DNA from 4 places in the Kluyvera sp. CHPC 1.2972 genome. Region 3 is predicted to be linked to each of the others. Evidence: predicted binding sites of a transcription regulator. Region 3 holds the regulator's gene; each other region holds the start of a gene.
What was found. The regulator CRP, encoded in region 3, controls carbon source genes, mostly activating them, when cyclic AMP is high. The targets are predictions, from matches to a motif close to ATGTGANNNNNNTCACAT.
Positions count from the first base shown of each region.

Region 1: the regulator CRP is predicted to act here: its motif matches at 1,943-1,960, upstream of idnO (gluconate 5-dehydrogenase).
Region 2: the regulator CRP is predicted to act here: its motif matches at 2,947-2,964, upstream of V6944_RS18505 (YjcB family protein).
Region 4: the regulator CRP is predicted to act here: its motif matches at 1,970-1,987, upstream of rhaS (HTH-type transcriptional activator RhaS).

Region 1 covers NZ_JAPKIB010000006.1:174,433-179,448, forward strand. The annotation lists gene V6944_RS12340 (2-hydroxyacid dehydrogenase) at 1-464, opposite strand, end outside; gene V6944_RS12345 (LacI family DNA-binding transcriptional regulator) at 787-1,779, opposite strand; gene idnO (gluconate 5-dehydrogenase) at 2,033-2,797, shown strand; gene V6944_RS12355 (gluconokinase) at 2,813-3,343, shown strand; gene V6944_RS12360 (YhcH/YjgK/YiaL family protein) at 3,340-3,807, shown strand; gene V6944_RS12365 (YgdI/YgdR family lipoprotein) at 3,861-4,094, opposite strand; gene V6944_RS12370 (ROK family protein) at 4,198-5,016, opposite strand, start outside.
Region 2 covers NZ_JAPKIB010000014.1:63,398-68,413, forward strand. The annotation lists gene V6944_RS18490 (GntR family transcriptional regulator) at 1-73, shown strand, start outside; gene V6944_RS18495 (lytic transglycosylase F) at 80-1,591, opposite strand; gene V6944_RS18500 (IclR family transcriptional regulator) at 1,744-2,490, shown strand; gene V6944_RS18505 (YjcB family protein) at 2,538-2,819, opposite strand; gene soxS (superoxide response transcriptional regulator SoxS) at 3,072-3,401, opposite strand; gene soxR (redox-sensitive transcriptional activator SoxR) at 3,489-3,947, shown strand; gene V6944_RS18520 (NCS2 family permease) at 4,357-5,016, shown strand, end outside.
Region 3 covers NZ_JAPKIB010000002.1:456,625-461,640, reverse strand. The annotation lists gene V6944_RS05615 (phosphoribulokinase) at 1-282, shown strand, start outside; gene V6944_RS05610 (OsmC family protein) at 379-783, opposite strand; gene crp (cAMP-activated global transcriptional regulator CRP) at 1,088-1,720, shown strand; gene V6944_RS05600 (YccS/YhfK family putative transporter) at 1,775-3,850, shown strand; gene argD (bifunctional acetylornithine/succinyldiaminopimelate transaminase) at 3,843-5,016, opposite strand, start outside.
Region 4 covers NZ_JAPKIB010000013.1:57,345-62,360, reverse strand. The annotation lists gene rhaA (L-rhamnose isomerase) at 1-358, opposite strand, end outside; gene rhaB (rhamnulokinase) at 355-1,824, opposite strand; gene rhaS (HTH-type transcriptional activator RhaS) at 2,117-2,953, shown strand; gene rhaR (HTH-type transcriptional activator RhaR) at 3,025-3,873, shown strand; gene V6944_RS17895 (oligogalacturonate-specific porin KdgM family protein) at 4,412-5,016, shown strand, end outside.

The DNA.
Region 1 (5,016 bases), on a different contig from region 3:
ATGCCAAAGATACCGAGGCGTTTACCACTAACCTGAGTCGCCAGTCCCGGTCCTTGTTTCAGCCATTTGCCTTCGCGAACAAATTTGTCGCCCTGGCACAGCTGACGCGCGCCTGCCAGCAGCAGCCCCATCGCCAGGTCGGCAACATCGTTGGTCAGCACGCCGGAAGTGATGGTGACGGCAATGTCATGAGCGCGGGTATAGTCGAGATCCACCGCGTCAGTACCAACACCAAACACCGCCACCAGCCCGGCGTTAGGCAGCTGTTCCAGCACGGCGCGGGTGACGCCGATATCACCACGGGTGACCACCGCCTGCACCTGATGGCCGACTTCGCGTAAGAAAGCCTGAGGGTCAGCCTGTTCATACAGACGATAGACCAGGAAAGCGGTGGAGAGTTTATCCATCAGGCCGTCTACGACCGGAGCAATCAACAGTACCGTGTTTGGGTTTACAATATTCATCGTGTTACCTGTTTAAGCGTTTATACACTTCATCCTTCAAGCCGCCTCGGCGTTGGCTGCGCTCGCTCACCCCAGTCACTTACTTTAGTAAGCTCCTGGGGATTCACTCGCTTGCCGCCTTGATGCAACTTGAAAGATGTTGTGTAGAGAAATTTGTTACGCCTATCAAACGGGTTTTCACGATGTCATTTTGCGATCTGCATCACGGCAGATCGTGTTAGAACTCCGTGTTACGGATGACGTGATCGTGGAAGCAAAAGCCCGCTGGAATGCGGGCTGGATGGCAACAATTGAATAACATGGCCAGCGTGGCAGGTGAAGGCTAGATGGTCTCGCCCATCGATAAACGATAGTGCAGGTCCACCTTCTCGATTGTAGGTAACCCTTTTATTTTCTTGATTAAAATCTCGGTGGCGACCTTGCCCATTTCAAAACGCGGGGTCAATACGCTCGCCAGACGCGGGCTAACCACCTGGCCAATCTCCAGCCCGTGGAACCCAGCAATCGCCATCTCCTGCGGCACCGTGATACCCGAAGCGATGCACTCCTGTAACACCCCGACCGCCAGGTCATCGTTGGTGCAGAGAATGGCGTCCATCTCTTTATACATCTGGCGGGCAAGGGTCATCATTCCGGTGCCAATTGACACCGAAGAGACCTTGTTTGGCGCTATGCGCCCAACGGCCAGACCCGCCTCTTCCATTGCCCGGCAGTAGCCCGCATAGCGCTGCTCATCGCGAATATCCGACATCGAGCCAAAATAGATAATCTGTTTTTTGCCGCTGGCCAGCAGCATGTTGGTCATATCCAACCCGGCGCGGTAATTATCGAAGCCCACGTTGATGCGGTCGGCGTTATCCGATAGCCCCATCACCTCGGCAATGGGTATTTTTGCGGCTTTCAGGTATTTCTCCGCCCGCAGCGTATGGACCGATTCGGTTAGCAGCAGCGCCTTGACGTTCAGCGCCAGTACGGTAGCAATCTGTTCCTCTTCACGCTGGCTGTCGTAATCGTAGTTCACCACCAGCGTTTGATAGCCGTGGGCGGTGGTGACCGATTCAATGCCTGCCAGCACGTCGGAGAAAATCTGATTATTAAAAGAGGGGATCAGCACGCCAATGCGCGGCGCAACGTTACTGCTTATGGCTGGATTATCGGCATCCGGCTGGTAGCCCACCTCTTCAATCACGCTGGCAATGCGTTCGGCGGTTTCCGGCTTAACCTTCTCGGGGGTACGTAAATAGCGGCTGACGGTCATTTTGGTTACCCCCGCCAGCGCGGCGATATCCTCTAACGTGATGCGTTGTACTTTCATTAGCCCTGCCCGTCATTGCCGAAATCCTGTGGCCTATTATGCCAGCAGGTTACAAAAAAGAGAAAGCGATAACCCATCGTCAAAGCCCCGTATGGCGCGGTTTTCGCCCGGTTTTCCTCTTCAGGATCACACATGCTGTAACCCCTTTTTGTAACATAGTTGAGAGTGATCTTCATCACAGTTTCACCGAGGCAAAAACCGTGAGATAGGGAGCATCTTCTTGGCGCATCGGCTCGCAATACAGGACACTGTGATGAACAACTTATTCAGCCTGCAAGGCAAACGCATTTTAATTACCGGTTCCGGACAAGGTATCGGCTACGTGATGGCTCAGGGACTGGCCCAGTACGGCGCGGAAATCATCATCAACGATATCTCCGCAGAACGCGCCGAGCAGGCGGCGATGAAACTCCGCGACGAGGTTGCCACCGCCCATACTGCGGTCTTTAACGTCACCGACCCGGAGTCGGTGGAAAACGCTATTGCCGATATTGAAACTCGTATCGGCGCTATCGACGTGCTGTTTAATAACGCCGGTATCCAGCGCCGCCACCCGTTCACCGAGTTTCCAGTGAAAGAATGGAACGATGTGATTGCCGTGAACCAGACCGCGGTATTTCTGGTGTCCCAGGCCGTGGCCAAACGCATGATGACGCGCGGCGCGGGGAAAATCGTCAATATCTGCTCGATGCAGAGCGAACTGGGGCGTGACACCATCACCCCGTACGCCGCCGCCAAAGGCGCGGTCAAAATGCTGACCCGCGGAATGTGCGTGGAGCTGGCGCGCCATAACATTCAGGTTAACGGTATCGCTCCTGGCTACTTTAAAACCGCCATGACCCAGGCGTTGGTTGATGATAAAGCCTTCACCGACTGGCTATGCAAACGTACGCCAGCCGCCCGCTGGGGCGACCCGCAGGAGCTGGTTGGCGCGGCGGTATTCCTGTCGTCGAAAGCCTCTGATTTTGTAAATGGGCATCTGCTGTTTGTTGACGGCGGCATGCTGGTTGCCGTCTGAGTCGGGAGCAAAACCATGGCAGGACAATGCATTATTTTAATGGGCGTCTCCGGCACCGGAAAAACCACCGTCGGGCAGGCGCTTTCCCAGGCGCTGGGGGCGAAGTTTATCGACGGCGATGACCTTCACCCACGGGCCAATATCGTCAAAATGGCCGCCAGCCAGCCGCTGGAGGATAGCGACCGCCAGCCGTGGCTGGAACGTATAGGCGATGTGATCTTTAGCCTCGGGCAGAAAAACGAGTCCGGCGTGCTGGTCTGCTCGGCGCTGAAAAAGCGCTACCGCGACCAGCTGCGCGCGGGTAATCCGCACCTGCGTTTCCTGTGGCTAACCGGCGACTACGACTGCATCTTGAAACGTATGCAGGCACGCAAAGGCCACTTTATGCCGGAAGCGTTGCTGCGAAGCCAGTTTGCTGCGCTGGAAGCCCCAGACGACCGCGAGCCGGACATTCTGCCGGTCGATATTTCCGGCGATGTACCGGGCATTGTCGCCCGCTCGCTCACCCTTTTAGCCCATCAACCCGCATCGGGAGTTCCGGCATGATTATCGACACGCTGTACAACGCGGAGAAAACCACCTTTTATCCGCAGGCTATCCGCAAGGCGCTACGCGCCGTGATCCAACAGGAGCCACATACCCTGCCGCCGGGTAAATATACCGTCGATGGCGATAACCTGTTCTTCAACGTGGTGGAAGGAGAAAGCAAACCGCTTGCCGAGCAGCGCCCGGAGTACCATCGTCAATATATTGATATTCACATCGTACTGAAGGGTGAAGAGATTATTGGGGCAGGCAATAAAGGGCTGGAGATTGTCGAAGATGGCGCCTTTAACGACGCGCACGATATCGGCTTTTGCACGCAAATCAGCAGCGAAACGCTGATTCACCTGCACCCGGAAGAGATTGCCATCGTCTTCCCCGGCGAGCTTCACCGCCCGATGAGCAGCCTTGGCGCAGGCGCACCGCTGCATAAGATCATCGTCAAAATCAATAGCGCACTGATTTAAACGCTATGCGCTGGCCCCGCACTGCATTGCATTCGCGGGGCCACGAATAACGTTTAGTTATCGAGCTCACCCATCGACCGCACCTGATCGCGGTTGATCTGTTCGGTTTTGCCGGTTTCAGCATTTTTGTACGACACCAGGCCTGTATCTTCATCGACCTGCGGTTTCCCGTCGGTGACGATAGTCTTCCCATCGGTGGTTTTTAACGCCTGGTTGGATGAACACCCAGCAACGGTAAAGAGCGCGCCGGCGGTCAGAATCGCTACGGTAAGTCGCTTATATTGCATCATGTTTCCCTCCTGCTTCTCAGCTAAAATCGTTATCACTCTAACCATTTTAGGTTAGCGGGCTGAACGCGAGAGGGAAACCAGAACACTCCGAAGCGGCATTTTAGCCGTGTTGTTGAGCAAAGCTCACCGCTGCGCCAATAAGATTGGCGTCGTTGCGGTACTGGCAGAGCAGCAGCTTCGGCATAAATTCCGCGAGATCTTTTTCCGCGACCAGATCGGTTAAGCGAGAGGCGATCCCGGCAAAAATGGTATCGCTGGCAGAGATCCCACCGCCAATCACCAGACAATCCGGATCGTAACAGACCTGCAAATTCAGCAGCCCAACGGCCATCCAGTGATAGAACTGCGCCACTTCCTGCTTCGCCACCTCATCGCCCTGCTCGGCCAGACGAAACATCTCGGCCCCGGAAACCGAATCCAGCTCAAGCGACATCCGCTGCGCGTAGCGCCTCGCCATCGCGACGGCAGTGCCCAGTTCGCTGAACGTCTGCCCGCCCTCCAGCGTCATCAGACCAAATTCTCCGGCATAGCCGTGGCTGCCACGGCGCAGCACTTTATCTTCCAGGATAGCCCCGCCCACACCTGACCCGACAATCACAAACAGCACATGGCGGTCGTCGCGCCCTGCCCCGAGCGCTGCTTCGGCAATGCCCGCCGCGTTGGCGTCGTTCTCAATACTGACCGGCAGACCAAGCAGCGCCGTCAGCGCCTCGACAATCGGGAAGTGGTGGATGTAGGGAATAGCGCTGAGGCCGCCAATCACGCCGCGCGCGGGGTCTACGCTGCCGGGAGCGCTGATGGCCACGCCCTGAATGTCATAGCGCTGCTGGTACTGACGGCAGATGTCCAGCAGCTGGGCCTGCATCTTCTCCCAGCTATCAGGCGTTTTTACTGCCCCCGTATCCGTTAAAGCTTCCTG
Region 2 (5,016 bases), on a different contig from region 3:
GGATGCTTACAAAGGTGCCAGCACCATTACTCTGCGCCGCTTGCAAGGTGTGCGGGTTAAGCAAATTCTGTAACCGGTGCTATCCGGCATTTTTATCGGAAGCGGGCAGAATCGGCGGTTTTCCCGTCGCCGCCCGCTTCCTGTTCATTTCGTCGAGAATCAGCCGATAAGCGATGTAGTACTTATAAATATTGCCAACGTAGGTCACCGTCTCTGCACCTATCTTCTCGGCGGCCAGATTCTCCACGTTGCCAAACCAGATGTTCGGATTAAAACCGCGCTTCTGCGTCTCTACCCGTAAACGCGCAATCCGCGCCGGACCCGCGTTATAAGAGGCAAATGAGAACAGTGCCTTATCCAGCTGTGTCATCGGTTCGTCGCCGTAGTAGCGGTCGATCATCCAGCGCATATACTTCACCCCGGCGTGAATATTGGGGTCGAGCTGTTTGATATCGCCGACCTTCAGCTCTTTGCCGGTTTTCGGCATCACCTGCATCACGCCGATGGCCCCGACGTGACTGCGCACCGATTGATTCAACCGCGACTCCTGGTAGCCCTGCGCCGCCATCAGCAGCCAGTCTACGTCATAGCGATCGCCATATTTCCTGAACACCTCCACCATCTTCAGAAACTTACGCCGTTCTTTTTCCGCCGCCGCGTTCTTCACGTATTTCGCGCTCTTCAGGTAACGCAGCAGCAGCGTATTGCCCAGCGTGCTGCCCTGGCGGTTATCTTTCACAAAGTCGTTAAGTTCGGCGAGGAGTTTGGGATTATCTTTGCGCACCGCCCAGGCGATGCTGCCGTTATCGCGCAGCACCACATCCTCATGTACCTGAATTTTGGGGAAGACCTGCTGCCAGAAAACCGCCTTGTGATGGTCAACGACCGTCAGTGGAATAAGCCCGGCGTTGAGCATCTCCAGCAGATCTTCATCCTCCAGCGCCTCCGGGGCGGCTTTGATGATGATCGGTGGTTTTGCCGCTTTGACGAACTGCGCGTTGAGCGCGGTCAGGCTCTCGTAATAGCTCGATGATTGGCGTACAAACACCGTTTTCCCGGAGAGGTCATCCAGGCTTTTGATCTGCGGTGACGCGGGGCCAGAAATCAGCAGCTCTTTGATACCGTTATAGATAGGATGGGTAAAAGCGACCGCCTGCTGGCGGGATGGCGTGATGGTCAGGTTGGCGGCGGCGATATCGCCTTTCCCCTCGTTGAGGGCGGTAAACAGGTTATCGCGGGTCACCGGCACAAAAATAATCCGCACCTTGAGGTGCTTTTGCTTAAGCTTCTTATCCTTCGCCAACTGCGCGTTCAGGCTGCGCTCAAAGGCGGCGAAAATATCGTGCGTTGCGCCGCGCTGCTGGCCTTTATCGATAAAAAAGAAGGTCTTACTGTAGGTGGTTAAAACACGAATCACGCGACGGTCAAGCATGCCGGGCAGGTCGCCTTTCCACGGCTGCATGATGCTCTCGATATTCACTTCCAGCGCGTCGCTTTGTTCATCCGGTTTGGGGGCGGCATAAACCGGGGTGGACAGCAACAGGGCGCTTAAACAGAAGGTCATGAGGCGATGAAAAGGGATGGCGTTCATGGTGCGGCACTCCGCAAGGCGCATCCGTCAATTTTAGTCGAATATGGCTAAAAAGCCTGGTGGGCGTGTGGCTTTTTCAGGCCGCCGGAGGCAGCTATCTGGTTAGCATCGATGGCAACCGCTACAATGCACATTTTGTGCCATGGAGAGACATGATGACCAGCCTGAATCGGATGCTGTCGGTACTTGACCTGTTCACTGCAGAACGCCCCGTGTGGGAAGCCGACCGTATCGTGGAAGCGCTGGGATGCTCCACGCCCACTGGCTATCGCTACCTGAAAGAACTGATGCATGCTGGCCTGCTGCAGCGCTTTAACGGTGGCTATTATGCGCTGGGGCCGCGCATCACCCTGCTGGATTATGTCATTCGCAGCACCGACCCGCTGCTGGCTGCCAGCATCCCGCAGATGCGTGAGCTGGTGAAGCAGACGGGCTGCCACTGCACGCTCTCCAGGCTTGATGGCGATGTGTTTCTCGACTTGCATCACGAGTCCTCGACTCAGGAAATTGCGTTGATTTACGGCCGAGGCCGCCCGCGCCCGATGTTTTCCGGCAGCGCGCCAAAGGTGGTGATCGCCAACCAAACCTCGAAGCAGCAGCGTGGGCTGTACGAACGTTTTCGTGAAGAGGTGCTGGTGGCTGGATTAGGCGAAACGGAAGAGGCGTTCCTGAAACGGATGCTGCAAATTCGCAAAGCGGGCTGCTACCGGGCGGATGAGGAGCTAGCGGCGGGGGTGTCATCGCTGTCGGTGCCGCTGCGTTTCGCGCCAAAAGAGCACTGCGCCGCGCTGGCACTGGTCTCATCGACTCAACATTTTGCGCAAAGCAACGTGGGGGAGTGGCAGGAGAAACTCAAAAAAGCGGCCCGGCGTATTGCGTTGGCCTTAGACGGAGAATAGCCGCATTCAGACAATAAAAAACCCCGCCGTGGCGGGGTTTTCTGTAATTAATAGAGCGCGACCGGCCATTCTGGCGGCGTCTGACTCATCACTTCAACCATCACATCTTTGATATTGTTAAAGATAGTGGAAATCTCGACCAGGGTAATCCCTAAAAGGCTCGTGGCAAACCAGCAGGCGGCGGCCAGACCCAGCATGCTGCAAATAGCACCCAGACCGATGTAGTCAGCTTTACGGAGTTTGATTTTCAGGGTACTAGCAACGAACATCAGCACGGCGCTGGTTAACGGCCAGCGTAACAGCGTAACGCCTGCGGTAAGTGAAAGCATGGGACCTTTTCCTCAGAGATAAACAACAAGCTGCCCTGACAGCACTTGTGTAATGAGGCTCTGGGCGCTCTGGCTATCTGAAGGCATTCACAAATTGAGTGAAACGGTGTTTCTGTTTCATCTCATTGTGTGAACTATATCACGTTTGTTGTTTTATTCACCAGAGGTAAACGCAGGATTTTTGTCAATCCAATAACCACTCTTAATGAAGGGGTAAGGCCACCACACGCGGTGCGGCAGCCTGAATGCGGATTAGGCGGAGATCTGGTGACGGTAGTCTGTCGGCGTGCGGTCGAACTCGCGGCGGAATACGCGTGAGAAGGTCTGCTGCGAGACGTAGCCGAGATCCATGGCGATATCAAAAATAGGCCGCTGGGTGGTGCGTAGCGCCTCTGCGGCAAGCAGCAGGCGTCGCTGGCGGATGTAGTCACCCAGCGTCTGATGCATCACGGTGCGGAACATTCTTTGCAGATACCACTTTGAGTAGCCGGACTTACGGGCCACGATGTCGATATTAAGCGGTTGATCGATATGTTCATCTATCCATTCAATTAGCGTCTGAATAATTTCCCGATGGGACATAAGGCTCTCCCCGTTGTCTATTTTCGCGTCGATTTCTGTTCTGTCGGCGAGTATAATTCCTCAAGTTAACTTGAGGTAAAGCGGATTATGGAAAAAAAATCGACGAGAATAAAAACGCTGCTTTCACCGGGTGAAGTAGCGAAACGAACTGGTGTTGCGGTATCAGCGCTGCATTTTTATGAAAGCAAAGGGTTGATTCGTAGCACGAGAAATAGCGGTAATCAGCGGCGCTATAAGCGTGATGTTTTGCGTTACGTGGCGATTATCAAAATTGCCCAGCGGTTAGGGATCCCGCTCGGCACTATCGGCGAATCGCTGCGCGTTCTACCAGAAAACCACACGCTGGGGCCGAAAGACTGGAAGCATTTCACCACGCAGTGGCGCGAAGAGCTGGATAAACGCATCCACGCGATGGAAGCCTTACGCGACCAACTGAATGGCTGCATCGGCTGCGGCTGTATGTCGTTGCGCGACTGCCCGCTGCGTAACCCCGGCGATAAACTGGGGGAAGAAGGAACCGGGGCACGTTTGCTGGAAGAGGAATAATCCTTATGCCTTCCTCCCCGGAAAATTGCGACATTTTTGCCATAGAAATGTTGCTGGATTGCGCATGAACGATAACGTTTGCGCATGGGTTGACCAATTCTTCATCGGCATTCGTTAATTTTCATAAACCAGGGCAAACTTCTGTTGAAAAAAGGGGCATAAAAGCCAGATAATCGTTTGCCTTCAAATTTCGGACGCATCTTACGCCGAAAATGAGCGGGTCAACCTTATCTCGCACACGCGGAGAATAAGGAATTCCGAATATCGTTTTGTCTGCGCGGAGTTAATCGTTTGCTTTTTTGTGGCTCCCCTATTGCCGCAAGTAGCACATGGAGATGACGCTTAGCTGGAAGTGGATGTTCCACCACGCAGACGAACGAATGATAAAAACTCTCAGGGGATGTTTTCTATGTCTACGCCTTCAGCGCGTACCGGCGGTTCTTTAGACGCCTGGTTTAAAATTTCTGCACGTGGTAGCTCCGTTCGTCAGGAGATTGTCGCCGGTCTCACTACCTTCCTGGCGATGGTTTACTCGGTGATCGTGGTGCCGGGCATGCTGGGTAAAGCCGGTTTCCCACCGGCGGCGGTCTTCGTTGCCACCTGCCTGGTGGCCGGTGTCGGTTCTATCGTGATGGGCCTGTGGGCAAACCTGCCGCTGGCGATCGGCTGTGCAATTTCACTGACCGCCTTCACCGCCTTCAGCCTGGTACTGGGCCAGCACATCAGCATTCCGGTTGCGCTGGGCGCGGTATTCCTGATGGGTGTACTGTTTACCATCATTTCTGCTTCCGGTATCCGTAGCTGGATTTTGCGCAATCTGCCGCAGGGCATTGCGCACGGTACGGGCATTGGTATCGGCCTGTTCCTGCTGCTGATCGCCGCGAACGGTGTGGGCATGGTAGTGAAAAACCCACTGGACGGCCTGCCGGTTGCGCTGGGTCAGTTCGATAGTTTCCCGGTCATTATGACGCTGGTCGGTCTGGCGATGATCATCGGTCTGGAGAAACTGAAGGTACCGGGCGGCATTCTGCTGACCATCATCGGTGTCTCCATCGTCGGTCTGATTTTC
Region 3 (5,016 bases):
ACCCCGCAGTTCTCCCGCACCCATATCAACTTCCAGCGCGTGCCGACGGTCGACACTTCGAACCCGTTTGCGGCAAAAAGCATTCCGTCGCTGGACGAGAGTTTCGTGGTGATTCACTTCCGTAATCTCGACCACATCGACTACCCGTGGCTACTGGCCATGTTGCAGGGTTCATTTATCTCGCATATGAATACGCTGGTCGTTCCCGGCGGGAAGATGGGGCTGGCAATGGAATTAATCATGACGCCGCTGGTGCAGCGGCTGATGGAAGGCAGGAACTAGCATCAAGACCAGGTAGCCCGGACGAGGTGCGCAAGCACCGACGCCGGGAATGGCCCCGGCGTCACTGCGTTCGGCCGGGCTACGTCTGGCATGTAATCAGCCTTCGATCACTTCGTAAGAGTGGGTGATGTTCACCGCTTTTTCGAGCATCAGCGCAACCGAGCAGTATTTCTCAGCAGACAGATCCACCGCGCGTGATACCGCCGCATCCTTCAGATCTTTACCGGTGACGATAAAGTGCAGATTGATGTGCGTAAACAGACGCGGGGCTTCTTCACGACGCTCGGAGGTGAGCTTCACTTCGCAGTCGGTCACGTCATTGCGACCTTTTTGCAGGATGGAGACCACGTCAATCGCGCTGCAACCGCCGGCGGCCATCAGCACCACTTCCATCGGGCTTGGCGCTTTATCGCCAGAGTTACCGTCCATCAAAATTTGGTGGCCTGAAGCTGACTCACCGAGGAAGGTTAACCCCTCAACCCATTTCACACGCGCTTGCATAATATTTAACTCCCAGGTTGCAATTTTCTTCTCAGATTACGCGCACATAACAATTCTCGCAATGGAAGGCGATCGACGTCATGCTGAAGCGAGACACCAGGAGACACACGGCAAAAGCTATGCTAAAACAGTCAGGATGCTACGGTAATACATAAACGTACTGCATGTATGCAGAGGACATCACATTACAGGCTGCGACCCTATTCGACAGCCGACTTCCCAGGTAACGGGAAGGATACTATTGCAACCAGTGGCTGCAATGTTTTTGCCGCTGGGAAGAGCTTATAACAGAGGATAACCGCGCATGGTGCTTGGCAAACCGCAAACAGACCCTACTCTCGAATGGTTCTTGTCTCATTGCCATATTCATAAGTACCCATCGAAGAGCACGCTGATTCACCAGGGTGAAAAAGCAGAGACGCTGTATTACATCGTAAAAGGCTCCGTGGCTGTACTCATCAAGGACGAAGAAGGCAAAGAGATGATCCTCTCTTACCTCAACCAGGGCGATTTTATCGGCGAGCTGGGTCTGTTCGAAGAAGGCCAGGAACGCAGCGCATGGGTACGAGCAAAAACCGCTTGTGAAGTTGCTGAAATCTCTTATAAAAAATTCCGTCAGCTGATCCAGGTTAACCCGGACATTCTGATGCGTCTCTCTTCTCAGATGGCGCGTCGTCTGCAGGTCACTTCCGAAAAAGTCGGTAACCTGGCCTTCCTGGACGTTACCGGTCGTATCGCACAGACCCTGCTGAACCTGGCGAAACAGCCTGATGCTATGACCCACCCAGACGGTATGCAGATTAAAATCACCCGTCAGGAAATCGGTCAGATCGTTGGCTGCTCCCGTGAAACCGTGGGCCGTATTCTGAAAATGCTGGAAGATCAGAACCTGATCTCCGCGCACGGCAAAACCATTGTCGTTTACGGTACCCGCTAATCCGGCCCAAAATGGCGTATTGTGAAAGCAATACGCCATTTTTGTTTTCCCCCTATGTGGCGCAGGCTGATTTACCACCCGGAAGTCAACTATGCACTGCGGCAAACGCTGGTGTTATGCCTGCCGGTTGCCATTGGGCTGCTTCTCGGCCACCTCCAGCAAGGTCTGCTGTTCTCCTTAGTGCCCGCCTGCTGCAATATCGCTGGCCTCGACACGCCGCATAAACGCTTTTTTAAGCGCCTGATTATTGGCGGCTGCCTGTTTGCTGGCTGTAGCCTTGCCGTACAGCTGCTGCTGGAACACGACATTCCCCTACCGTTGATCCTCACCGGGCTGGCGCTGCTGCTGGGCGTCACGGCGGAAATCAGCGCGCTGCACGGGCGGCTGCTGCCCGCCTCGCTGATTGCTTCCATCTTTACCCTAAGCCTGGCGGGAAACATGCCTATATGGGAGCCATTGCTGCTCTACGCGCTGGGCACGCTGTGGTACGGGCTGTTTAACTGGTGGTGGTTCTGGATGTGGCGCGAACAGCCGCTGCGGGAATCGCTGAGCCTGCTCTACCGCCAGCTTGCCGAATACTGCGAGGCCAAATATAGCCTGCTGACCCAGCACACCGATCCGAGCACCGCGCTGCCGCCGCTACTCACTCGCCAGCAGAAAGTGGTGGATCTGATTTCCCAATGCTACCAGCAGTTGCACATGCTTGCGGCTAACCAGCATAACGATTACAAGCGCCTGCTGCGTGCTTTCCAGGTGGGGCTCGATTTACAGGAGCATATCTCCGTCAGCCTGCACCAACCGGAAGAGGTACAAAAGCTGGTTGAACGCAGCCACGCCGAAGCGGTGATCCGCTGGAACGCCCAAACCGTCGCGGCACGCCTGAGGGTACTGGCGGACGACATTCTCTATCATCGCTACCCGACCCGCTTCAATATGGATAAGCAGATCGGCGCGCTGGAAAAAATTGCCGACCAGCATCCGGATAACCCGGTCGGCCAGTTCTGCGCCTGGCATTTCAGCCGCATTGCCCGTGTGCTGCGCTCTCAGCGTCCGCTCTATCCGCGTGACCTGATGGCCGATAAACAGCGCCGCCTGCCGCTGTTCGCCGCGCTTAAAAACTACCTGTCGCTGAAATCCCCGGCTCTGCGCAATGCCGCCCGGCTCAGCGTGATGCTCAGCATCGCCAGCCTGATGGGCGCCGCACTGCACCTACCGAAGCCTTACTGGATCCTGATGACGGTGCTGCTGGTCACGCAGAACGGCTACGGCGCGACCCGTGTGCGTATTTTCCACCGCGCAGCGGGCACGCTGGCGGGGCTGGTGATTGCCGCCGTTGTCCTGCACTTCCACGCGCCGGAAGGGCTGGCGCTGACAGGCATGCTTATCGTCACGCTGGGGAGCTACCTGATTATCCGCCGCCACTATGGCTGGGCCACCGTCGGTTTTACGATTACCGCCGTGTATACCCTGCAGATTCTGACGCTGAACGGCGAGCAGTTTATCGTCGCCCGCTTTATCGACACCATCATCGGCTGCCTGATCGCCTTTGGCGGCATGATCTGGCTGTGGCCACAGTGGCAAAGCGGCCAGCTACGGCAAAACGCTCAGGCGGCGCTGGAGGCAGACCAGGAGGCCATTCGTCTCATCTTAAGCCCCGACCCGCAGGCGCCAAAGCTTGCCTATCAGCGTATGCGCGTCAACCAGGCCCACAACACCCTCTTCAACACGCTGAATCAGGCGATGCAGGAGCCGGGCTTCAACTCGCGTTATCTGGAAGATATGAAGCTGTGGGTCACCCATAGTCAGTTTATCGTCGAGCACATTAATGCCATGACCACGCTAGCGCGCGAGCACAATATGCTGACGCCGGATCTGGCGCAGCAGTATCTGGAATCCTGTGAGGTTGCCCTTCAGCGCTGTCAGCAGCGTCTGGAGTACGATGAGGCAGGAAGTAGCGGTGAGGTGAATATCATGGAGTCGCCGGACGCGCTGTCCCACGGGCCGCTAAGCACCATGGAACAGCATCTTCAGCGTATTCTGGGGCATCTGAGCACCATGCACACCATCTCATCGGTGGCCTGGCGACAGCGCCCCCGTCAGGGAGGCTGGTTAAAACGACGGGCTAGCTAACGATTTTAGCGACCGCCTGAGCGAAGCGCTGCATCCCTTCGTCGATATCCACCTCTTCCACCACCAGCGATGGCGCAAAGCGCATCACATCCGGCCCTGCGTTCAGTACCATCACGCCAACGTCCGCCGCCGCGTAGAGGAAATCACGCGCCCGGCCTTTGTATTTCTCGTTCAGCGCTGCACCAATTAGCAGGCCCATACCGCGCACGTCGCTAAAGACATCGTACTTCGCGTTGATATGTTGAAGGTGCTGCACAAAGCGCTCGCGCTTGGCGTTCACGCCGTTCAGCACTTCCGGGGTGTTGATAATATCGAATGCCGCGCCCGCTACCGCGCAGGCCAGCGGGTTACCGCCGTAGGTAGAGCCATGTGAGCCGACGTGGAATGCGCTGGCAATGTCATTGGTGGTCAGCATCGCGCTCACCGGGAAGCCGCCGCCCAGCGCTTTGGCGCTGGTAAGGATATCTGGCGTTACGCCATAGTGCATATAGGCAAACAGTGAGCCGGTACGCCCCATACCGCTTTGTACTTCATCAAATACCAGCAGCGCCTGATGCTTATCGCACAGGGCGCGCAGGCCCTGTAAGAACTCAGGGGTCGCCGCCAGCACGCCGCCTTCGCCCTGAATCGGCTCAACCACGATGGCGCAGGTATGGTCATCAATCACCGCTTCCACCGCATGCAGGTCGTTAAACGGCACGTGGACGATATCGGCAGGTTTCGGGCCAAAGCCGTCGGAATACTTCGGCTGCCCGCCAACGGAGACGGTAAACAGCGAACGGCCGTGGAAGGCATTATGGAAAGCGATGATTTTCGTTTTGTACGGGCTATGACGGGTGGATGCGTAGTAGCGCGCCAGCTTAAAGGCGGTTTCGTTCGCTTCCGTCCCGGAGTTCATAAACACCACGCGCTCGGCGAAGGTCGCGTCTACCAGCTTCTGGCCCAGACGCAGCGCGGGTTCGTTGGTGAAAACGTTACTGGTGTGCCACAGCGTCTCGCCCTGGGTTTTCAGCGCCTCAACCAGCGCCGGATGACAGTGGCCCAGCGCGGTCACCGCGATACCGCCCGCGAAATCAACGTACTCTTTGCCTTGCTGATCCCACACGCGGCTCCCTTTACCTTTCACCGGAATAAATTCAGCCGGTGCATAGATTGGCAAAATGACC
Region 4 (5,016 bases), on a different contig from region 3:
CAACCCAGTTTTTGAAGTGCTCAGGTTTGATCTCGTCGCGCGCCACCGGGGTGTCAGACTCCAGATAGATAGCGTGCAGGTTCAGACGTTTTGGCCCTGGGATAAGGCTCAGCGCCTGCTCCAGGTCGGCGCGCAGCTCGGTGGCGTTACGCGCTTTGCCCGGATAGTTACCGGTTGCCTGAATGCCACCCGTCAAACTGCCTTCTGGATTTTCAAAACCCGCGACGTCATCGCCCTGCCAGCAGTGCATGGATACGGGTAAGCGGTCCAGCTGGCGTAACGCCTCTTCGACATCGATACCCACAGCGGAATAGCGCTGTTTCGCGAGTTCCCAGGCTTGTTCAAGTTGAGTGGTCATGCGCAAAGCTCCTTTGTCTGTCGTTGTTGCTGAAACTGCGCAACGTAGCGGGCAATTTCATGGTCTGAATTCGGGGTAAACGTGGTGAGACCGTAGTTGCCGGTCACCACCTTGCGGAAATCGTCGACGTTGGTGAGTTCGTCCAGCGTCATTAATTGGATGCCGATGTTGCCGAGGGTTGAGGCCTCAATCGGGCCAGCGACCACGGTGATGCCGCAGGCATCGGCGCACTGCTGGTTCAGCATCTGGTTCTGACAACCGCCGCCAACGATATGCAGCTGGCTGAACGGTTTACCGCGCAGCTGCGCCAGCTCGTTGAGCACGTCGGCGTACAGCAGCGCCAGGCTGTCGAAGATGCAGCGCGCCAACTCGGCAGGGGTATGGGGAATGGGTTGCGCGGCTTCGCGGCAGGCCGCCTGAATCTCGGCACTCATATTTTCCGGGTTGATGAAGCGATCATCATTCGGGTTAATCAGGTAGCGGCAGGCCGGTAGCTTCTCTGCCCCGGCAATCAGATCGGGGAGGCTGGCAATGTTCTGCTCTTTCAGCACCCGCTGCAGCAGCCACAGGCCCATGATATTTTTCAGCACCCGGTAGCGCCCTTCCGCGCCGCCTTCGTTGGTGATGTTGGCGCGTTGCGCCTGCTCGCTGGTGTACGGCGTTTTGCTCTCAAAGCCCATCAGCGACCAGGTGCCGGAAGAGAGGTAGGCGGCATCGCGGTCAGCCAGCGGCGAAGCGATGACGGCGCTGGCGGTGTCGTGGCTGGCAACGGCAACCACCGGGATAGCATTGCCCTGCGGGCAGACCCAGTGGCCGATCACGTTGCCGGGATGCGTCGGCGTGCCAAACCAGGACGACGGTGCGCCGGTCCAGTTCAGCAGGTCTTCATCCCAGTTATCGCTATCGATATTGACTAGCTGCGTGGTGGTGGCGTTGGTGTATTCCCAGTTCATCTTGCCGGTCAGGCGGAAGCTGAGGTAATCCGGGATCAGCAGGGCATGTGCGGCCTCGCTCACCAGCTCCGGCTGCTGTTCAACCAGCGCGCGTAGCTGATAAAGCGTATTGAACGGCAGGAACTGAATGCCGCTGCGACGGTAGATCTCGTCTTTACCCAGCTGTTCCATCGCCATCGCCATCACGCCGTCGGTGCGGCTATCGCGGTAGGCCACCGGCAGGCCGACGCGCTGGCCGTGCTGGTCCAGCAGGACGTAGTCCACGCCCCAGGTATCGATGCCGATGCTGTCGATCAGAATGCCTTCGTCGCACACTTTGTTGAGGCCGATACGGATTTCGGCTTCCAGCGCGTCGATATCCCAGGTGTCAAAACCATCGCGCTTATGCAGGTTATTGACGAAGCGGTGGATTTCGCGCAGTGAAAGCGAACGCTGCGCGCTATCAAAGCGAGCCAGCATTACGCGTCCGCTGGAGGCGCCTAAATCGACGGCCACACAATGGCGAAAAGTCATGGCAAGAGTCCTTCTATGAGTCATTGCTGCTCAGTCTAGAAAAAGCGCAATGCCACAACCTTCTCGTTACTGACAGGCGAAATTCGGCGCTGGCAAGAAAGCAAAGATGAACGTGAGAGAGTTCACAAATTCAGCCGATGAGGGGGTGTGATGCTGACCGCATTTCCCGATCTTTCCGGCTGTTTCTTGAAAAAACGACCGGCTTTGCGCGGTTTGCTGTCAAAACGTCAAGGTCAGATCCCTCATCCGATATTACTATCCTGATAACATTTCTCATTTGTCGGGGGTCGCGATGACCGTACTACACAGCGTGGATTTCTTCTCTTCAGGTAAGCTGCCCGTGGCGATTGAACCTCGACTTCCTCAGGCGGCATTTCCTGAACATCATCATGATTTTAATGAGATTGTTATCGTTGAACATGGCACTGGTATTCACGTGTTCAATGGTCAGCCGCATACCATTTGCGGCGGCACGGTTTGCTTCGTCCGTGACTTCGACCGGCACCTCTATGAGCACACGGAAAACCTGTGTCTGACCAACGTGCTGTACCGTGCGCCGGATGCTTTCCAGTTCTTGTCAGGTCTTAATAAGCTGCTGCCGCAGGAGCAGGATGGTCACTATCCTTCCCATTGGCGCGTAAACCAGAGCACCTTGCAGCAGGTGAGAACGATTGTCGGACAGATGGAAGAGGCGAATGACAGCACCGATATGATGTCGCTGGCGAACCGCGAAATTCTGTTTATGCAGCTGTTGGTGCTGCTGCGTAAAGGCAGCCAGGAACAGGGGGCGATGGATAACGACGCTCGTCTGAATCAACTGATGGCATGGCTGGAGGAGCATTTCGCCGAAGAAGTGTGCTGGGAAGGGGTCGCGGACCGATTCTCGCTGTCTCTGCGCACGCTTCACCGCCAGCTGAAGCACTGTACCGGCCTGACGCCGCAGCGCTATCTCAACCGCCTGCGCCTGATTAAAGCCCGCCATCTGCTGCGCCACAGCGATGAGAGCGTTACCGATATCGCCTATCGCTGCGGTTTTGGCGACAGTAACCACTTTTCGACCCTTTTTCGCCGTGAATTCAACTGGTCGCCGCGAGATATTCGCCAGGGACGGGATACCCTGCTTCAGTAACGCGAAGGGAATCACCGTTTTTTGCCTCGAAACGGCTAATAATAGAGAGTTGTTAGTCGTGAGGTGCCAGCGTGCCAGGCCAGTTAATTCTTCGAAAAGCAGATTTTTTTGCCAATCCGGCGCAAGCCGTGGCGGTGGCTGACCGCTACCCGCAAAACGTTTTTGCTGAGCATACCCACGAATTTAACGAGCTGGTGTTGGTCTGGCGCGGCAACGGCTTACACATCCTCAACGACCGTCCTTATCGCATCACCCGCGGCGATCTGTTTTATATTCGCGCGGAAGACAAACACTCCTACGCCTCGGTTAACGATCTGGTTTTACAGAATATTATCTACTGCCCCGAGCGCTTAAAGCTCAATCTTGATTGGGTGGCCCATATTCCCGGGCTGCACGGTTCCCACTGGGCGCCGCATTGGCGCATAGGCAGCACCGGTATGACGCAGGCACGGCAGATAATGACTCAGCTGGAACAGGAGAGCCGCAAAGACGACGCGCTAGCCAATGAAATGTCCGAACTGCTCTTTGCCCAGCTGGTGGTCTGTCTTAAGCGCTACCGCTATGCCACCGATAATCAGGCGGCCACGCAAAGCGAAGCACTGCTCGATAAGCTGCTGACCGTGCTGGCGGGTAGCCTGAACCGCCCTTTCATGCTTGATACTTTCTGCGAGCAGCAGGGCTGTAGCGAGCGCACCCTGCGCCAGCAGTTCCGCAGCCAGACCGGCATGACCGTTAACCACTACCTGCGGCAACTGCGGATTTGCCACGCGCAATATCTGCTTCAGCACACCGAACTGCTAATTGGCGAAGTGGCGATGCGCTGCGGCTTCGAGGATAGTAACTACTTTTCGGTGGTCTTTAACCGCGAAATTGGGATGACGCCAGGGCAGTGGCGGCAACGGAGTCGGCTTCCGGCATAATATTCTGGTGCTTGAATGCGTGGCGCTATTTCAGCGTGATCGCGTTAAAACGCAATAATAGCTTATTTTTTGATTTTCTTGTGGGGCATGAACGATATTCTTTATTCCGCATCCTTGAGTAAATCAGCTATCATAGCATCGTTATTTTTTCCTTATTGTTAGTGCCAGGGTGTAGCTTAATCTGGCATTCAAACAAAGATCTCCTGTTGCCTTTCAAAAAATAAGACTTATTAACTATATATTAGTGTTGAAAATGGCAATGTTTTTTCAATTTGTTTTTTAAATAATGTAAAAATAACTATTGAATTCATGTGTTTACCAATCAAGCAGGTTTTTAAATATTATAAAGTCGACTATTTTTTAATGTTTTATTTCATGTCATGAATATATTTTTCATTTATTTTATTCGTATATTTGAATGCTGGCTCATTTTTAAATAAAAATATTGAACTCTATTGAATTGATTTTTCAAGGACATTAACGTTAGTGTCTGTGCTATTGGTACATATTAAAATCTATTTAATAGGGATATTATTATATGAAAAAAGCGCTTCTTCTTTTATTACCTCTGGTTGCAACCAGCGCTCACGCGGTTTATGTTGATGTTCGCCATGAGTATCTTGATGATAGTAAGGCAAATTATGACCGTGCCTATATCTCGCATCGTTTTGCAAACGGCTTTGGTTTTGCTATCGAAGCTATCTCAAAATCCGGTGGTGATGATACCGATCGCCCTTTTAATGATATGGAAGCACAGGGTAATGAATATACTGTAAGTTATCAGTTTAAAACGGGCAGTGTGGCTTGGCAGCCGGGCTTTGTTCTGGAAACAGGAAATGGGTATTCAAACTACAAACCTTATTTACGTGCGACCTGGATATTAAATGAAAGCTGGTGGGTGGGCGCTCGTTATCGCTTTGAATATGTTCGCCGTTCTTCTGATAGTCGCGAAGATGATACGACTAATCGTGTTGATGCCTGGGCGGGTTATAAATGGGGTAATTTTGACTGGACGCTGGAAGGAATTTATAAGAAAGCCGATAAGTATAATCTGTTTGATAATGGTAAAGATAACTATGAATATAATTTCAGAACGGCTTATATGATTGGTCAATGGTCGCCATTTGTGGAAGTGGGTAACGT